One region of the Bradyrhizobium sp. AZCC 1577 genome, then DNA from elsewhere that is predicted to be linked to it. Evidence: riboswitches for the same ligand, from Rfam matches in the RefSeq annotation. Region 1 holds a riboswitch; the other holds the start of a gene.
What was found. A riboswitch is a leader RNA that binds a small molecule or an ion and turns the genes downstream of it on or off. The one in region 1 is predicted to bind cobalamin.
Positions count from the first base shown of each region.

Region 2: linked by a shared signal. The riboswitch ahead of metE (5-methyltetrahydropteroyltriglutamate--homocysteine S-methyltransferase) and the one ahead of V1278_RS05190 (TonB-dependent receptor) in region 1 are both predicted to bind cobalamin.

Region 1 is NZ_JAZHRQ010000001.1:1,128,468-1,138,142, forward strand. Features, by position in the region: gene V1278_RS05190 (TonB-dependent receptor) at 1-2,153, opposite strand, end outside; cobalamin riboswitch at 2,267-2,466, opposite strand; gene V1278_RS05195 (FecCD family ABC transporter permease) at 2,601-3,644, shown strand; gene V1278_RS05200 (ABC transporter ATP-binding protein) at 3,641-4,423, shown strand; gene V1278_RS05205 (ABC transporter substrate-binding protein) at 4,517-5,257, shown strand; gene V1278_RS05210 (IS4 family transposase) at 5,676-6,920, shown strand; gene V1278_RS05215 (MBL fold metallo-hydrolase) at 6,961-8,001, opposite strand; gene V1278_RS05220 (DsrE family protein) at 8,125-8,586, opposite strand; gene soxB (thiosulfohydrolase SoxB) at 8,583-9,675, opposite strand, start outside.
Region 2 is NZ_JAZHRQ010000001.1:1,581,274-1,590,948, reverse strand. Features, by position in the region: gene V1278_RS07400 (ribonucleotide-diphosphate reductase subunit beta) at 1-939, opposite strand, end outside; gene V1278_RS07395 (ribonucleoside-diphosphate reductase subunit alpha) at 965-3,871, opposite strand; cobalamin riboswitch at 3,987-4,206, opposite strand; cobalamin riboswitch at 4,339-4,552, shown strand; gene metE (5-methyltetrahydropteroyltriglutamate--homocysteine S-methyltransferase) at 4,666-7,056, shown strand; gene V1278_RS07385 (hypothetical protein) at 7,101-7,301, shown strand; gene ftsH (ATP-dependent zinc metalloprotease FtsH) at 7,432-9,354, opposite strand; gene tilS (tRNA lysidine(34) synthetase TilS) at 9,624-9,675, opposite strand, start outside.

The DNA.
Region 1 (9,675 bases):
AAACGATCGTAGGCGCCGCTCAGTTTCAAATCGACGGTGGCGTCTGCCGGAATGCGGCGCTGGGTGTTGGCCTGGTCGTTGTCCATGAAGCGTTCGCTCCAGGCGCGCACCGTGGCGTCGAACACCAGATAGTTCTGCCAGATGTTCCAGGTCACGCCGCCGCTCGCGGTGTAGCGCGACACCAGCGGCACGTCGTTCCCCGCAAACGCACCCTCGCGGAAGACAGCGCGCGTATAGGCGACGCCACCCCGCAGCAGCACGCTGTCGCTGACGCGCAGCGAAGCGCTGGTCTCGGAGCCGTAGCGGCGGGTGGGATCGAGGTTCAAGTTGTGGAACAGCACGGGATTGAAATGGATCTCGTTCTCGAGGTCCATGTTGTAGATGCTCGATTGCATCTGGAAGGCACCGCTCTTGATGCGGAAGCCGCCCTCGATGTCGTGCGAGGTCTGGGTCTTCAGATTGAAGTCGCCGGGCAGCGGGGTGAAGAAGGGGTCGAATGCCGGACCCGAGGCGACGCGCTCGTCCACGGTCGGGGTGCGGAACGCGCGTGCGGCGCGGCCGAACACCGAGAATACGCCATTGAAGCGATGCTCGAGGCCAGCATGCAGCGCATATTGCGTTTCGTTGCTGTCCAACGGGAAGGCCTGAGCGCTGCAGTTAAAGAACATGGCGCAACCGGGCGCGTTGGGGTCGTACCGATCCCGGGCACTCAGGCTGGTATTTTGAATCCTGGCGCCGTAGGAGAAATCCGTCGTCGGCAGCAGACCGACGGTCTGCTGCCAATAGCCCGCCACCGACTGTTGCGACAGATCGTAGATGTGGGTGGGCGGAAGGCCTTTGAACGCCCCGCGTTCCTGGTTGAACGTCGCATCGTAATAATCGATGCCGGTCAGGATCTGTGAGGGCATCCCGAGTATCGAGTTCTTGACACTCAGTCGCGGCGTGATCGACCAGGTCTGCAGTGCCGCATCGTTATAGGTCGAGGAGAAGCTCGGCAGCGGCGAAGCAAACGGTACCGCACCGAAGAAACCGCTTTGCGTATCCTTCTTCCGCACGCCGCCGTCGACGATGAGTTCGGCGCCGTTCCACAGCGTTTTTGTGAAACCGGCGGTGGCGCTGGCGCCCTGCTGATTGCCGTAATCGAACGGCGTGGCGGCGCCCCGGCGGTTCGTGACCAGTTCGTTGAGACCGATCGAGGGATCGACGAAGCGGCCGCCGGGGAATCCGAGCTTTTGGTCGTCACCGGTCACCGTGAGAAAGGCCTTGAGGTCGGGCGTGGAGTAATTGAGATTGCCGACCCCGTTGCGCTGGTCGAGCGCATTGTTTTCCCGATAGCCGTCGGACTTGATTGCGTTGCCATAGAACGATGTCGACCACGGTCCGTAATTGGTCGTGGCCGAGAGATTCGCAAGTCGTTGATTGAACGAGCCGACGCCGGCCTCGCTTCGAATGGCGACTGGTGGGCCGCCGACGCCGTTCTTCAGGACGATATTGATGACACCGCCGACCGCGTTGTCGCCATACAGTACCGCGCCACTGTTGCCGCGGGTGATTTCAATCCGCTCGATCGAATCGCGCGGAATGGTCGAAAAATCGACGCCGGCCATGTCGATGTCGTTGAGCCTTCGGCCGTTGATGAGCACCAGGGTATTTGAGGTCGCGAAAGCGCCGAAACCGCGGAGGTCGACGCTGGTCTTGGCGCCGTTGACGCCGCCAAACAGGCTAGTCAGTTGCACGCCCGGCGTTTGCGCGATGATTTCCTGCAACGTTTGTGCGGGCGAATGCGCGATCTCTTCGGCGGTAATAACGGTCGACGCCGTGCCGACGATGCCGGAGAACTGCCGTCCGCCGCCTGCGCCCGCGCCTTGCGGGGCGCTTTGCGATGCGACGTTCGAGCCGGTCCCCGCCGCAGGTCGCGTGCCGGTCAACGGCGCAGCCGCGGGCACGATGCGGCGCGAGGTCGATCTTTCATCGTAGGTCGGTTTGGCGCGGGTCCGGTTCGCGTCAGTGGGCGAGGTTACCTCGATCGGTGGCAGTTGCTCGGGCGCCGTTTGCTGCGCCTGTGCGCCGGAAATGCCAAGCGAGATGGGTATCAGGAAGCTGCTGGTGAGCCAAAAGCGGCGGCGCCGCGTGGCTGTGTTGGTGAAAGACATGACTTGGACCTCGGTATGACGTCAGTGGCACGTCACAGCGAACCAAGTCTCACCATGTGCTTTCAGCAACTCAGGTGAAGCTAATGTCTGTACTCCCCGACCGACATCTTCGCGTGTGACCACGGCTGACGGCAGGTCTCCTGGCTCGCGGGTCGTTACCCCATCGTCGCCTTCCCAGGACCGAGATGCCCAGTGGCTTATGACGAAGGATTCGCCGCTTACAGTTGCGGGGGCAGCCGCGGAATTGGGGGATTTCCCCGCACCGCATTCCCTTTTGATCCCCAAAACGGGAACCGTCGGGAACTATGGTAGAAGTTTGTCAAAGTCCGAGTCAATGCGCCCCGGGGCGTCCGGCGATCCTCACTGGACGAGTGCGCTATTTTTGCCGCATGAGCACGCCTGCCCGCCACCTGTACCGGGGCGGGTAAACCTGCTTTAGGACGATCGATGAGTGTTGAGGCCGTAACCGTGACCAATGAGGAAGCCGCGCGCCGGCGGATCGGCACGACGGCAGCGCTTGCTGCCCTCGTGGTGCTCTTGATGCTGATCTCGCTCGGTATCGGTCCGGTGCGGCTGTCGCCGCTTGCGGTGGCGGAAGCGCTGTTCGGCGGCGGCAGCGAGGTGGCGCAGGTGATCGTGCGGGAAATCCGCCTGCCGCGGACGCTGCTGGCGCTGGCGATCGGCGCCATTCTCGGGCTGTCGGGCGCGTCGCTGCAGGGCTTGCTCCGCAATCCGCTGGCCTCGCCCTCGCTGTTCGGCGCGCCGCAATCGGCCGCGTTCGGCGCCGTGCTGGTGATTGCGCTCGGGCTCGCCGACGTGCGCTCCTATGCGCTCCCGGTCGCGGCGATCGTCGCAGCATTCGCGTCGGTGTTCGTGCTGCTCTCGATTGCCGGCCGCAACGCCGGGCTGCTGATCCTCATTCTGTCGGGACTGGCGATTTCGAGCTTTGCAGGCGCTGCCACCGCGCTGGTGATGAACCTCTCCAGCAATCCCTTCTTGGTGCTGGAGATCGCATTCTGGCTGCTCGGCTCGCTGGAGGATCGTAGCTTTCAGCATGTAATGCTGGCATTTCCCTTCATCATTGCCGGCGCCCTGATGCTGTTCAGCCAGCGCCATGCCTTTCGGGCGCTGAGCCTGGGCGAGGAAACCGCGCAGAGCCTTGGCGTCGATGTGGGGCGTCTGCGGCTGTTCGTGATTTCGGGCGTCGCGCTCGGCGTCGGCGGCGCGGTCGCCGTCACCGGCACCATCGGTTTCATCGGCCTGGTTGCGCCGCATCTGATGCGGCCCCTGATCGGCCATGACCCCGGGCGTCTGCTGGTCCCGAGCGCACTCGCCGGCTCGGCGCTGCTGCTGGCGGCGGACATCGCGGTGCGCATCATTCCCTCGACGTCGGACATCAAGGTCGGCGTGCTGACCTCGATCATCGGCGTACCGTTCTTCCTCTATCTGATCATGCGCGAACGCCGCGCGCTCGGTGGAGGCGTCGCATGAGCGAGGCGGCGCTACTGACCGCAACGGGGATCGGCGTGCGGCTTGCCGGCCGCGTCGTGCTGAAGGACGTTTCGCTGGCGCTGTCGGCCGGACACCTGGTGGCGCTGGTCGGCCCGAACGGCGCCGGCAAGACGACGTTGTTGCGAGCGCTGGCCGGCCTAATCCCCTCCGAAGGCGAGATCGCGGTCGGCGGCGATGCGCTGGCCTCGCTGCCGCTCCGCGAGCGCGCCAAACGCTTCGGTTATCTGCCGCAGGGGCATCTCGTGCATTGGCCGCTGCCGGCGCGCGATATCGTGGCGCTCGGCCGCTACCCGCATGGCGCAACCGATCCGGCGCGGCTGTCGCCAAAGGACGCCGAGGCCGTGCTGCGCGCGATGCAGGCGGTCGACGTGATGGAGTTCAGCGATCGCCGCGTCACCGAGCTGTCCGGCGGCGAGCGCAGCCGCGTCGCGCTGGCGCGTGCGCTGGCGGTGGAGGCGCCGATCATCCTGGCCGACGAGCCGACCGCCTCGCTCGATCCGCGGCACCAGATCGACGTCATGAAGAATTTGCGCGCGACCGCGGACAAGGGCGTGCTGGTCATCGTCGTGACGCACGATCTCGGGCTTGCAGCCCGATTTGCCGACCATGTGCTGGTGCTGAAGGAAGGCAATCTAGTGTCGTGGGGCACGCCAGGCGAGGGGCTATCGGAGCGGGTGATGGCGGACGTGTTTCGGATCAGCGCCTATCGCGCGGAATATCAGCACGAGGCGGTCATCGTGCCCTGGGCGGATATCTGATGCGACGGTTCGGCTTTCTTGTCGCGATCGCCGCGTTGGCCATGTCAGGCGGCGCAGTATTCGCGGCCGGCCCTCCGCGTATGGTGTCGATGAATGTGTGCAGCGATCAGTTTGCTGCTGACACTGGCCGACCCCGAGCAGATTTTGGGCCTCAGCCGCTTCGCGCGCGACGGCTGGCAATCGCAGGCGGGCGACATCAGCCGCTATCCGGTACTGTCAGGCGCGGCCGAGGACGTGCTGCTGCTCAAGCCGGACATGGTCATCGCCAGTGCGTTTGACAAGCGCTCAACGCGGGAGCTGTTGAAGGCGAAGGGCCTTCATCTTGCCGAGCTCGCCGTGCCGCGAAACCTCGAAGAAGCCCGCGCGCAGATCCGCGAGGTCGGTGACATGACCGGGCACCCCGATCGCGCGGCCGCCGAAATCGCGCGGCTCGACGCCGCGCTGGCGCGCGCCCGCCGTGCCGCCGCCGAGCGGCATTATCGCGTGCTGCCGCTGTCGCGGCGCGGCTGGGTGGCGGGCAGCGACAGCTTTCTCGGTTCGCTGCTGAGCGAAGTCGGGCTGCGCAGCGCCGCCGGCGATCTCGGCTTTACCTTCGGCGGATTTGCCTCGCTGGAGGCGATCGTTTCCCTGAGGCCCGACTTCGTCGTGGTTTCGAACGCCGGCGATTATGCGCGAGACGACGGCCAGGCGTTTCTGGTCCATCCGGCGCTGGAGCGCTTCTACCCGCCGGAGCGGCGCATCGTGATTCCGGAGCGGCTGACCGAATGCGGCGGCGTCATGTTGGCCGATGCGCTGGATGCGCTGACGGCGGAGTTGAAGCGGGTGGGGCGGTGATGTCCGGGTAAAACTGGGGCCGTCGTCCCTGCGAACGCAGGGACCCATAACCACCAGCCTACATTGTTGAAGCGCAGCCGTCGCCCCTTGTGCCCTTTGCGCGGGCCGCGGTGTATGGGCCCCTGCGTTCGCAGGGGCGACACGTTGAGAGGTTCTCGCCTCTATCCCGTTGTCCCTGCGTTCGCACTAGGGCATCTACACGTCTTGGGGACGCGACAGATTGACTCGGGGCGGCATGATGTGCGTTCGCCGCAGCGTTTTGTATGATTCTCTCTCTGGCGCTTTGATTCGAAGGAGCGCCAGAGATGCAGCAGGAACCGGATTTGTCCCTGGGTAAGTTTGGAGACGTTCGCCTCGATAAAAGGGGGCGGCGCTTCTCCGGGCTATGCTTTGCACGCGCAGTGTCTGTTTGCGCCAGATGGCGCAGGGCAACTGGGCCGCGAACATGGCGTTCTGGCGGTTTGTGAACAATCCGCAAGTCACGATCGACAAGCTGATTGAAGGCTGGAGCCTGCAGACGTCGATGGCGGTCAGCGGGCGTCATGTGCTGTCGATCCAGGACACCAGCGAGATCAACTTCCACACTCGTCCGGGACATCGGCGCGACTTGGGCAAGGTCGGCAAAGGCAATGCTCGCGGCGTGCTGCTGCATGCCATGATGGCGGTCGATGCCGATAGCGGGGTCTGTCTCGGGCTCACCGGCGGTGAGGTGTGGACGCGCAAGCGCAAGGCCAGGATCGCTCACGAGAAGCGCGCCTTGGCCGACAAGGAATCGGCGCGCTGGGTGACGACGGCTAAGCAAGGCTGCGAGGTTCTGGTCGCTGCTCGTATGATCACCGTCGTCAACGACCGCGAGGGGGATTTCTTTGCTCACTGGTCGCTGACACCCGCTGACAATGTCCACCTCCTGTCGCGCGCCATGCACGACCATGCGCTGGTCGATGGCGGCACGCTTTATCAGGCAGTCGAGCGGGCCCGCTTCTGCGACAAGGCGGTGATCGATCTACCAAAGCGAATGGATCGCCACGGTCGCCAGGCCCACCTCTCCATGCGCCTCGGAACCGTTGTGCTCAAACGACCGCAGCGCCCCGGCGTGAAAGACCTGCCACAGGGCGTCAAAGTCAGCTTCGTGGAGGTCGTCGAGTTGCACCCCCCGAAGAGCGCCAAGCCCATTCATTGGTTGCTCCTGACCACTCATCCGGTCGTCACCGCCGCCGATGCCTGGCGGATCGTCTCCTGGTACAAGCAGCGCTGGATCATCGAACAGCTCTTTCGCTCGCTGAAGAGCCAGGGTCTGCGCATCGAGGATAGTCAGCTCGACAGCGCTGAAGGCCTGATCAAACTCGTGGCGATCGCCACCAGAGTAGCATGTATCGTCATCCAGCTCGTTCAAGCCCGCAATGGCGGCGAACAATTGCAGGTCGAATTTGTGTTCACGCCGGACGAGATCGAAGCGCTCAAGGCCATCAACAAAACCCTGAAAGGCCGCACCGAGCTCCAGAAGAACCACCATCGCCCCAACACTGTCGCCTGGGCGGCATGGATCATCGCAAAGCTCGGCGGATGGACCGGTTACGCCTCTCATCGCCCACCTGGACCAATCACCTTCCACATGGGAATGGCTCGCTTCCAACTCCTCGTATATGGCCCGGCAAGCGTGTAGATGCCCTAGTGCGTTCGCAGGGACGACGACACCATAAAGACTACTCGTGCACCACCGGCCCACCTATCTTCTTCCACGCGTCCAGCCCGCCTTCGATATGGGCGGTGTTGGCCAGCCCCGCGTTCTTTGCCGCGGCCACCGCCATCGCCGAGCGTTCGCCGAACGCGCAGAAGAACACGACCCGGCGGCCGGTGGCGGCGGCGACTTCGCGCAGCATGCCGCCGGGCTTGAGGCTCTCGGCGATGCCGGGGTAGGGCGCATGCAGCGCGCCCGAGATGGTGCCATGCTTGGCGCGCTCGCTGGTCTCGCGCAAATCCACCAGCAGGATATCGGGCCGGCCAAGGCTCGCAATCGCGTCGCGCGCACAGAGCGCGAGTCCCTGCTTGGCAAGCTCCTCCTGGTGCAGGCCGACATGCATGTTGGCGGGCACCGCGACGTCCATCATCTTGGGGTTGGGCAGCTTCAGGTTCGCCATCAGCTCGATATATTCGTCGACGCTGCGTACCTGCAGCCGTGGATTATAGCGGCGCTCCTCGCCGATGGTGGAAACCGTGTCGCCCTTGTAGTCATGGGCGGGGAATACCAGCGTCTCGTCCGGCAGTTTCAGAAGCCGGTTGAAGATCGATTCATATTGCGCCCGGGAAGAGCCGTTCTGGAAGTCGGTGCGGCCGGTGCCGCGGATCAATAGCGTGTCGCCAGTGAAGACGCGGTCGCCCATCAAATAGCTGTAAGAATCGTCGGTGTGGCCGGGCGTGTACATGACATCCAGGCACAACCCCTCGATCGTCACCTTATCGCCCTCGGACACCCGCATCGACACCACGTCGGCCTTGCTCTGCTCGCCCATGATGGTGATGCACTGGGTGCGGTCGCGCAATTCGCCGAGGCCGGTGACGTGGTCGGCGTGCAGATGGGTGTCGACCGCCTTCACCAGCCGCAGATCGAGCTCGCGCAGAAGCTGGCAGTAGCGATCGGCCTTTTCCAGCACGGGGTCGAGGATCAACGCCTCGCCGCCGGCGCGGCTCGCCAGCAGATAACTGTAGGTGCCGGACACGCTGTCGAAGAGTTGACGAAAGATCATGGCTACACGTCCGCGTTAACTCAGGTTCGATCAGGGCCGGACGTAGCTCCAGCCCGCTCCTGCAATTCCATCCACTTTACCACGCCTGAGGGCGCGATGAAATTACGGCTCGCTCGCAGGCGGTCACGGCCGTACCAGCGTGTACCCGTTCTCCGTCAGAAACAGAATTTGTGCGACGCCGACCTGCACCGGCGTGGCCGCGGCGATGAACTCCGGCCGTTTGCCGGCCTCGCGTTCGAGCGTATCGACGGTGTTGAGGCAGACGTCGAAACGCGCGCCTTGCGCGACCAGGCTCTCGACCATCTTGCGGTTGGGATTTTCCGGGCGCAGCAGGTCGATGCCGGGGCCGAACGCGACGACCTCGATCGCCACCTTGTCGGGATCGTAATGCTTCATCAGGTTGCTGGCGACGCTGAGCACGAGGCCCTGCTTGCGCGGATCGTTGTCGGAGAGCTGCAGCACGATTTTGTGCTCCGCGAACGGCTTGTCCTGCAGTGGCGCCTGCTGGGCACGGGCCTCGGGCGCGGCGGTTGCGATCAGAAGCGCCGCGGCCATCGCGCGAAGGATGGTCGAAAAGCCCGTCATGCCTGTCCCGCAATGCCCGGATTGCCTTCAACGCCTTTCAGCGTTACGCCCGGCGGCGAGCGGTTGGGCGGTTTGCCCGACCTCAGATACCTTGCGACCACATCCCAGACTGGCGCGCCGGTCTGTTCGTTGACCGAGGCCCAGCCCGCCACTCTGTAATGCTTGTCGGCCTCCAGCGTGCGGCCGTTGTCGAGCTTGAGTTCGGAAATCCGCTTGCCCACGGTTTCAGTCGGCGTGCAGGTGTAGGCGAGCCCGCCGACGCGGACCATGTCGCCGCCCTGCTGGTAATAGGGGTCGGTGTTGAAGAGATTGTCGCAGATGTCTTCCAGCACGTCCTTGATCTGGCCGCCGGTCATGGTCTGGACATAGGTCTCCGGATAGGTGACGGCGGTCTGCGCCATCACGTCCTCCATCGTCAGCGGCTGGCCGGCCAGCGCCGTGGTACCCCAGCGAAAACCCGGCGACAGCGCGATCTCCGCGTTCAATTCGCCGAGCAGCGCGTCGCAGATCAGTTGATCCATGCTGCCGCTGAAATTGCCGCGGCGATAGAGCAGTCGGTCGGCTGCTGCGATCTTCTCGTTGAGCGTGGCCGCATAGGGCTCGCGAGTCTTGTCGATCAGCGCCTGCATCGCCGGATCGGGCTTCAGCAATTCGGAAAACACCGGCAGCAGCCGGTAGCGCACATCCTTGATTTTGCCCTTGCCGATGTCGAGGTCGAGCACCGCCAGAAACTTGCCGTTCGAGCCGGCATTGGTGACGAGCGTGGTGCCGCCTGCGTTGGTGACGGCAATCGGCTGCGGCACGGCGTCATGGGTATGACCGCCGAGAATGACGTCGATGCCGGTGACGCGGCTGGCGAGCTTGAGATCGACATCCATGCCGTTGTGCGAGAGCAGAATGACGGCGTCGACCTTGTCGGTGTTACGATGCGTATCGACGAGTTTCTGCAGCTCCTCGTCGCGGATGCCGAACTTCCAGTCCGGCGTAAAGCGCTTCGGATGGGCGATCGGCACGTAGGGGAACGCCTGTCCGATTACGGCAACTCGATGGCCACCGATTTCCTTGATGACGGATGGCTTGAACACGCGC
Region 2 (9,675 bases), 450 kb from region 1:
CGCATTCAGCCCGAGAAACCCGCGCGGCATGGTGTCTCGCCCGTAGGCCGCTTCCAGTTCGGCCGCCTCGCGCACCATGGCGCGGACTTCGTCCTGGAACGCCTTGGTCCATAGATGCGGGTTTTCGATCTTGATCTGGTTGATGACATCGATGCCGAAATTCAGGTGAATGGACTCATCGCGCAGGATGTACTGGTACTGCTCGGCGATGCCGACCATCTTGTTGCGGCGGCCGAGCGAGAGAATCTGCGCGAAGCCCGTATAGAACCACATGCCTTCGAATATGACGTAGAAGGCGACGAGATCGCGCAGGAACGCCTGGTCGGCTTGCGGCGTGCCGGTCCTGAAATCCGGATCGTCGAGATGCTGCGTGTGCTTCAGTGCCCACGCCGCTTTGTCGGTAATCGACGGCACCTCGCGATACATGTTGAACAGCTCGCCCTCGTCCAACCCCAAGCTTTCGACGATGTATTGGAAGGTGTGGGTGTGCACCGCCTCCTCGAACGACTGCCGCAGCAGATATTGCCGGCACTCCGGATTGGTCAGATGGCGGTAGATCGCCAGCACGATATTGTTGGCGACCAGGCTTTCGGAAGCGGCGAAGAAGCCGAGGTTACGCTTGATGGCGCGGCGCTCGTCTTCCGTCAGCCCGTCGCGCGATTTCCACAGCGCGATGTCGGCCTGCATGGAAACTTCTGTAGGCATCCAGTGATTGTTGCAGCCGGCGAGATATTTCTCCCAGGCCCATTTGTACTTCAGCGGCAGCAATTGATTGACGTCGGCGCGGCAGTTGATCATCCGCTTGTCGTCGACAGATACGCGTCCGCCGCGACGATCTATCATGCCGAGGCCGGTTTGTTCGGCCTGGGTAACGGATTGCACCACGACGGGCGGCGGCGTCTGACGCGGGGATGCGGATGGTTCGGACCAGTCGAGCATTGTGATTTCCTCTTGTTCTTGCTGCTTACTGGCAGGCTTCGCATTCGGGATTATCGATCGAGCACGCCACCGCACCGGTCAAATCCGGCGCGGTGGCGGCCGGCGCGACGATGATCGGGGCTGGAGCCATCATCGCCGCGGACGCGACGCTGTTGAGCTTGCCGTCGGTCCCCCGGAGCGTGGACTTTTCGACATGCGTCGCGCTGCGCGAGCGCAGGTAATAGGTCGTCTTCAACCCGCGCGCCCACGCCAGCCGATAGAGCGCATCGAGCTTCTTGCCGCTAGGGTTGGCGATATAGAGGTTGAGCGACTGCGACTGGTCGATCCATTTCTGCCGGCGCGATGCTGCCTCGATCAGCCAGGCGCTGTCGATCTCGAACGCGGTGGCATAGAGCGCCTTGAGGTCGTCGGGAATGCGATCGATGGCCCCTAAGCTGCCGTCGAAATATTTGAGGTCGTTGACCATCACCTCGTCCCACAACCCGCGCGCCTTGAGGTCGCGGACCAGAAATTCGTTCACCACGGTGAAGTCGCCGGACATATTCGACTTGACGTAGAGATTCTGGTAGGCGGGCTCGATCGACTGCGCGACGCCGCAGATATTGGAAATCGTCGCGGTCGGCGCGATCGCCATCACGTTCGAATTCCGCATGCCGGTCGCCTTGACGCGCTCGCGCAAGCGATCCCAGTCGAGTGTCATCCCGCGGTTCATCGCGAGACTGCCGCGGGCTTCCGCCAATAGTTCGATCGAATCGATCGGCAAGATGCCCCGGCTCCACAGCGAGCCATCGAACGACGGATACCGCCCGCGCTCGGCCGCCAGATCGACGGAGGCCGAAATGGCGTAATAAGAAATCATCTCCATGCTGGTATCGGCGAACGTTACCGCCGCATCTGAAGCCATCGCAATCCGCATCGCCTGCAGCGCGTCCTGGAATCCCATCAGCCCGAGACCGACCGGGCGGTGCCGCAGGTTCGAACGGCGCGCTTCGGGGATGGTGTAGAAATTGATGTCGATGACGTTGTCGAGCATCCGCATTGCCGTCGTCACGCTGCGTTGCAGCCGCGCCTCGTCCAGCCGGCCTTCCCGCACGTGATTGAGCAGATTGATCGAGCCGAGATTGCAGACGGCGGTCTCGTCATCGGAGGTGTTAAGCGTGATCTCGGTGCAGAGGTTCGAGGAATGAATCACGCCGGCATGGCGCTGCGGCGAGCGCAGATTGCAGGGATCCTTGAACGTGATCCACGGATGCCCGGTCTCGAACAGCATGGTCAGCATCCTGCGCCAGAGATCGGTGGCGCGGATCTGCTTGAACACGCGGATCTCACCCCGCGCCGCCTTTGCTTCGTAAGCTGCGTAACGTTCGGCGAATGCGTTGCCGTAGAGGTCATGCAGGTCGGGCGTCTCGTCCGGCGAGAACAGAGTCCATTCGCCGTCGGCCTCGATGCGCTGCATGAACAGGTCGGGCACCCAGTTCGCGGTGTTCATGTCATGGGTGCGGCGGCGATCGTCGCCGGTGTTCTTGCGCAGGTCCAAGAATTCCTCGATGTCGATGTGCCAGGTTTCGAGATAGGCGCAGACCGCGCCTTTGCGCTTGCCGCCCTGGTTGACGGCGATCGCGGTGTCATTGGCTACCTTTAGAAACGGCACCACGCCCTGGCTTTCGCCATTGGTGCCCTTGATGTGCGCGCCCAGCCCACGCACGCGGGTCCAGTCGTTGCCGAGCCCGCCGGAATATTTTGCGAGCAGCGCATTGTCCTTGACCGACTTGAAGATGCCGTCGAGATCGTCGGCGATGGTGGTGAGGAAGCAGGACGACAATTGCGGCCGCAGCGTGCCGGAATTGAACAGCGTCGGAGTCGAGGCCATGATGTCGAACGACGATAAGAGATCGTAGAACTCGATCGCGCGCGCCTCGCGGTCGATCTCACGGATCGCCAGCCCCATCGCGACGCGCATGAAGAACGCCTGCGGCAGCTCGATGCGATTGCCGTGCACATGCAGAAAGTAGCGGTCGTACAGCGTCTGCAGACCCAGAAACTGGAACGCCAGGTCGCGTTCCGGCTTCAGCGCGACTGCAAGCTTTTTCAGGTCGAAGCGCGCCAGATCGGGATCGAGCAGTTCGGCCTTGATGCCTGCCTTGATATAGGCTGGAAAGTACTCGCCGTAGCGCTCGGCCATCTCGGCCTGCGACGCGCTGGTCGGCGCATCATGCACGAAAGACAGCACCTCGGTGCGCAGCTTGTCGAGCAAGAGCCGCGCGCTGACATAGGCGTAGTTCGGCTCCTGCTCCACCAGCGTGCGCGCGGCCATCACCGCCGCCAGCGCCAGTTCGTCCTCGCTGATGCCGTCATAGAGATTGCGCTGCGTCTCGGCGAGCACCGCCGTGGCGCCGACTCCCTCGAGACCGGCGCAGGCTTCTTCGATGATCAGCGTCAGCCGCGCGATATCGAGCGGGACCTGCGCGCCGCTGGCCAGCGTGACACGTAACGAGGGCTTCCCCGATGGCTGGGCGGCCTTGGCCACGTCCTGTCCGGCGCGCTGGCGCGTGCGTTCCTCGCGATAGAGCACATAAGCGCGCGCGACCTTGTGGTGCTCGCTGCGCATCAGGGCGAGTTCGACCTGGTCCTGCACGTCCTCGATATGGAAGGTGCGGCCCTCGCTCATCCGGCGCGACAGCGCGCCGACGACGTCCGAGGTCAGTTGCTCGACGATTTCATGCACCCGGCGGGAGGCCGCCGCGCCATGTCCCTCGACCGCCAGAAACGCCTTGGTCATCGCGACCGAAATCTTGCTCGCGTCGAATTTCGAAACCGTGCCGTTGCGGCGAATCACCTGCATCGGCGGCTGCGATTCCGAGGCGGCAAGCGATTCGGGGCGCAGTCGGATGAATGGAGCGACGTTGGCTTCGCGATCGGGAGAGAGTGACATCAAGAGACCCCGTGATGGTGTTGGGGCCGGATGTCGGAGAAGACGCTGCTTCAAATGCTCGGCGAGAAACGCCGGCATGAGTCCGCAAGCGCCGCCGGGACACCCCGCCCGTGGACGTTTTTTCGGTGTCGCGGCAGGTCTCCTGGCTCGCAGGTCGCCGTCGTTCCCGTGTCTTCCCAATGCGATGCCGCATCAGTGACGTAAGATTCGGAAACAACTCACTGCTTACAGTTGCGGGGGCAGCGCCGGATTTTCGCGGCAAATACGCGATACACCGGCTTCCCTCTTAGCCACCATGTGTTGGGTCATGGCGGACCGTGACGGCTATATCTGGTGCGATTTGAACGAACGTGTCAATGGGGGAGCGGGCGATGTGCAAGAATTTCGGCGACGGAACCCCGCGGCTGTGAACAACGATGACAACGCGCCGGTGAATGTCGCCGAGTTGACGCGCCTGCCGCGTTGCCGATAAGTGGACCCGTCGTGGTTCTTCGGGAGACGTTCTTCCGAAGCTAAGAGGGAAGCCGGTGCGGCCGAAAAGCCAAAGCCGGAGCTGCCCCCGCAACTGTAAGCGGCGAGCCGCTGTCCAACAAAGTCACTGAGACCTCGCAAGGTTTCGGGAAGGCCGGACAGCAGCACTGACCCGCGAGCCAGGAGACCTGCCTCGACAACATACACGTCCTCGGGCGGGGTGTCCCGGTGGTGCGGTTGCGATTTTCCGCGCGCGCTCTGCCGTTCGCGAAAATCCAGACGTGTCACTTCGGCCTTTGCCCCCAACTTTTGGGGTTAAGCCAATGTCTACTTCCAATGCTACTTCTTCCAAAGCTACGTCTACTTCCACCATCTCCACTTCTTCGCTTCCCGTTGCCTCCCTCGGCGCGCCGCGCATCGGTCCGCGCCGCGAGCTGAAATTCGCTTTGGAAAGTTTCTGGTCGGGCGCAACCGACGAGAAGGCGCTGATCGAAACCGGCGTCGGGCTTCGCGCCGCCAACTGGGCGCGCCAGAAAAAACTCGGCGTTAGCGTGATCCCGTCGAACGATTTCTCGTTCTACGACCACGTGCTCGACACATCAGTGATGGTCGGCGCAATCCCGGAGATCTATCGCTGGAACGGCGGGCCGGTCCCGCTTGCGACTTACTTCGCGATGGCCCGCGGCGCGCAAGGCAAGCCGCATGAGGCGAGTTGCGGGCATGCCGGTCACGGACATGACGATGCGCACGGCGTGCCGGCGCTCGAGATGACAAAATGGTTCGATACCAACTACCACTACATGGTGCCCGAACTGACGAAGGATCAGAAATTCATCCTCGCCTCGCGCAAGCCGATCGAGGAGTACGAGGAAGCCAAGGCGCTGGGCTATCAAACCCGCCCCGTGCTGGTCGGCCCCGTCACGTTTCTCAAACTCGCCAAGAGCAAGGATGCCGGCTTCAATCCGCTGTCCCTGCTTGATCGCTTGCTGCCGGTTTACATCGAGGTGCTGCGCGAACTTGCCTACCGGGGCGCGGAATGGGTGCAGATCGACGAGCCGTGTCTCGTGCTCGATCTCGATATCGTCGCCCAGCAGGCGTTGCATCATGCCTATGCGGAGATCGCGAGCGGCGTGCCGCAGCTCAAGATCATGCTGACGACCTATTTCGGCGCACTCGGCGCCAACCGCGACACCGCGCTATCCCTGCCCGTCGCCGGCCTGCATCTCGACCTCGTGCGCGCGCCGGAGCAGATCAACGACCTCGCCGGAGTTCCTGATAACCGCGTGCTGTCGCTCGGAATCATCGATGGCCGTAACATCTGGCGCGCGGATTTGAGCCGGCTTCTCGACCGGCTCGAGCCCGCAATCGCCAAACTCGGCAAGCATCGTGTGCAGATCGCCCCCTCCTGCTCGCTGCTGCACGTCCCGATCGATCTGGCGCTGGAGACCGGGCTCGATCCCGAAATCAAGAGCTGGCTCGCGTTTTCGGTGCAGAAGCTCGAGGAACTGGCCACGCTCGGAACGGCACTCGCCGATGGCCGCAGAACAGTCGAAGCCAACCTGAACGCATCGGACCAGGCGGCGACCTCCCGCAAGGCCTCGCCGCGCATTCACGATGCGAAGGTCGCGGCACGCGTTGCCGGCATCAATGAACCGATGCGCTTCCGCTCCAGCATCTTCGCTGAACGCGCCACCGTTCAGCGCGAGCGCTTCAATCTGCCGGCGTTCCCGACCACCACCATCGGCTCGTTCCCGCAAACCGCCGACGTCAGGAATGCTCGCTCCGCTCACGCCAGGGGCGCCCTCACGGACGAAGCCTATAAGCTCTATCTGCAGAATCAGACCGCCCGCACCGTGCGCTGGCAGGAAAATATCGGGCTCGACGTTCTCGTGCATGGCGAGTTCGAGCGCAACGACATGGTGCAGTATTTCGGCGAACAGCTCGCAGGCTTTGCCTTCACTACGCACGGCTGGGTGCAATCCTACGGATCGCGCTACGTTCGCCCGCCTGTGCTATTCGGCGACGTCTCGCGCCCAAAGCCGATGACGGTCGAGTGGTGGCAATATGCCCAGTCGCTGACGAAAAAGCCGATGAAGGCGATGCTCACGGGGCCCGTCACCATTCTGAACTGGTCGTTTGTCCGCGACGACATTCCGCGCAGCGAAGCCTGCCGGCAGATCGCGCTCGCGATCCGCGACGAGGTCGCCGATCTCGAAGCCGCCGGCGCTGGCATGATCCAGATCGACGAGGCCGCGCTGCGGGAGGGCCTGCCGCTGCGCAAGTCCGAATGGAAGGTTTATCTCGACTGGGCCGTCGACGCCTTCCGCCTCTGTTCGTCCGGCGTGCGCGACGAGACGCAGATCCACACCCACATGTGCTACTCGGAGTTCAACGACATTATCGGCGCGATCGGCGCGATGGACGCCGACGTGATCTCGATCGAGACCTCGCGCTCGAAGATGGAGCTGCTCGATGCATTCAGGGATTACCGCTATCCGAACGAAATCGGCCCCGGCGTCTACGACATCCATTCGCCGCGCGTCCCCGAGATCGGCGAGATGACCGGCCTGCTGAAGCTGGCGCGAGAGCGGCTCCTGGATACCCAGATCTGGATCAATCCGGATTGCGGATTGAAGACCCGCAAATGGGAGGAGGTCCGACCCGCGCTCGCCAACATGGTCGCCGCGGCACGCGAATTGCGGGCGATGGCGTAACCTGCCCGCCCCGTCTCTCATCAAGGCAAATCAAGGAGGACGTCATGCGCTTCTGGATCGAATGCACGCGATTTGAGACGGGGCAATCTACCCACATCAACATTGCCCTCGTCGGCAGCATGTGGCGCGACGGCGAGCGCACGGTGCTCGCCTTTGTCGGCGGCGATGGGCAAAAGGTCGAAGTGGTCGAGACGCCGGAACACATTCTGGCCGTACACCTCGGGGCGCCGGCCGCGGCGCCATGAAGGTTCGAAGTCAATCCCGGTCTGCACCAGATGCTATTGGCCCGCGTCTATTCGCGACAAAGGGGCCGATCACAAGCACAAAAAACGCGGCGTCACCGCCGCGTTTTCGTCGTTCAGAACTGACCGCCGCTTACGCCTGGGGCTGCGGCTCCAGACCCGGGTCCGGATCGGGACGCGGGCGCGGCTTGCCGGCCGGGGGTACGGCAGAAGCGCGCGGCGTGCTCGGCTCCAAGACCGATTCGCGGTTGGGCTTCTTGCCCTTCAACAGATCGATGATCTCGTCGCCGCTCAGCGTCTCGAATTCGAGCAGGCCCTTGGCCAGTGTCTCGAGATCCTCGCGCTTCTCGGTGAGGATCTTGGTGGCCTCGTTGTAGCCTTCCTCGACCAGCCGCTTGATCTCCTTGTCGATCTTCTGGACGGTCGCTTCCGAGGCGTTCTGCGTGCGCGACACCGACATGCCCAAAAACACCTCGTCCTGGTTTTCGCCGTAGGACACGGTGCCGAGCTCTTCCGACAGGCCCCAGCGCGTCACCATCATGCGCGCCAGCCGCGTCGCCTGCTCGATGTCGGAGGCCGCGCCCGAGGTGACCTTCTCGCGGCCGAAGATCAGTTCTTCCGCGACGCGGCCGCCCATCATGATGGCGAGGCGCGAGGTCATCTGCTCGAGCGACATCGACAGCTTGTCGCGCTCGGGAAGCTGCATCACCATACCCAGCGCGCGGCCGCGCGGGATGATCGTCGCCTTGTGGATCGGATCGGTCGCGACGACGTTCAGGCCGACGATGGCGTGGCCGCCCTCGTGATAGGCCGTCAAGAGCTTCTCTTCCTCGGTCATGACGAGCGACTTGCGCTCGGCACCCATCATCACCTTGTCCTTGGCCTCTTCGAACTCGGCCTGCGTCACCATACGCTTGTTGCGGCGGGCAGCCGTCAGCGCCGCCTCGTTGACGAGGTTCATCAGGTCGGCGCCGGAGAAGCCCGGGGTGCCGCGCGCGATGGTCTTGAGGTTGATATCGGGTGCCAGCGGCACCTTGCGAACGTGAACTTTCAGGATCTGCTCGCGGCCAACGACGTCCGGGTTCGGCACCACCACCTGGCGGTCGAAACGGCCGGGACGCAGCAGCGCGGGATCCAGCACGTCAGGCCGGTTGGTCGCGGCGATCAGGATCACGCCTTCATTGGCTTCAAAACCGTCCATCTCGACCAGCAACTGGTTGAGCGTCTGTTCGCGCTCGTCATTGCCGCCGCCGAGGCCCGCGCCGCGATGACGGCCGACCGCGTCGATTTCATCGATGAAGATGATGCAGGGTGCATTCTTCTTGGCCTGCTCGAACATGTCACGGACACGAGAGGCGCCGACGCCGACGAACATTTCGACGAAGTCAGAACCGGAAATGGTGAAGAACGGCACGTTGGCTTCGCCCGCGACCGCCCGCGCGATGAGCGTCTTGCCGGTGCCGGGAGGACCGACCAGCAGCACGCCGCGCGGAATCCGTCCGCCGAGGCGCTGGAATTTTCCGGGGTCGCGCAGGAATTCGACGATCTCCTGCAGGTCCTGCTTGGCTTCGTCGACACCCGCGACATCTTCGAAAGTGACGCGGCCATGGGCCTCCGTCAGCATCTTGGCGCGCGACTTGCCAAAGCCCATCGCCTTGCCGGCGCCGCCCTGCATCTGGCGGGACAGGAAGATCCAGACGCCGATCAGCGCGATAAAGGGCAGCCACGAAACGAGCAGCGACACGAACCATGGCACGTTGTCGCCGGGCGGCTTGGCGGTGATCGAGACCTTGCCGTCATAGAGACGCTTCACCAGCGTCGGATCATTCGGTGCATAGGTCTGGAACGAGGAGCCGTTGGTAAAGGTGCCGTGGATTTCCGGCCCCTGGATCACGACGTCGCGGACGCGGTTCTGATCGACCTCGCTCAACAACTGCGAAAACGTGATGTCCTGCGAGGAGGTACGCTGACCCGGATTCTGGAAAAGCGTGAACAATGCCAACAGCAGCAAGACAATGATGACCCAGAGGGCGAAGTTGCGCAGATTGGCGTTCATTGATCTTCCTTCGTGGTCGCGCGGATCGCGGCCCTATGTCCTTGGTAGTAACCCTAGAATATTCCTTGGGTAGTGAGGCGAGAATCCCCGGTCCACTGCACCCAATCTAGGTGGCGCCCGGGTCAATGCCAAGGGAACCACACGGGACTATTTAACGCATCTTAACGCGATTCCCGGTCAAAAAATGGCGCAAAACGCCAGTGTTTTTCCGGGGTGGTTAAGGCTCTCCGTCCCGACATTGCGGATATATTGGGAGATAGGAACGCTTCTCACGCCCGGCTACCCCGCGGCGGCGCTGCATCGACATAAATTCGGCCTCCG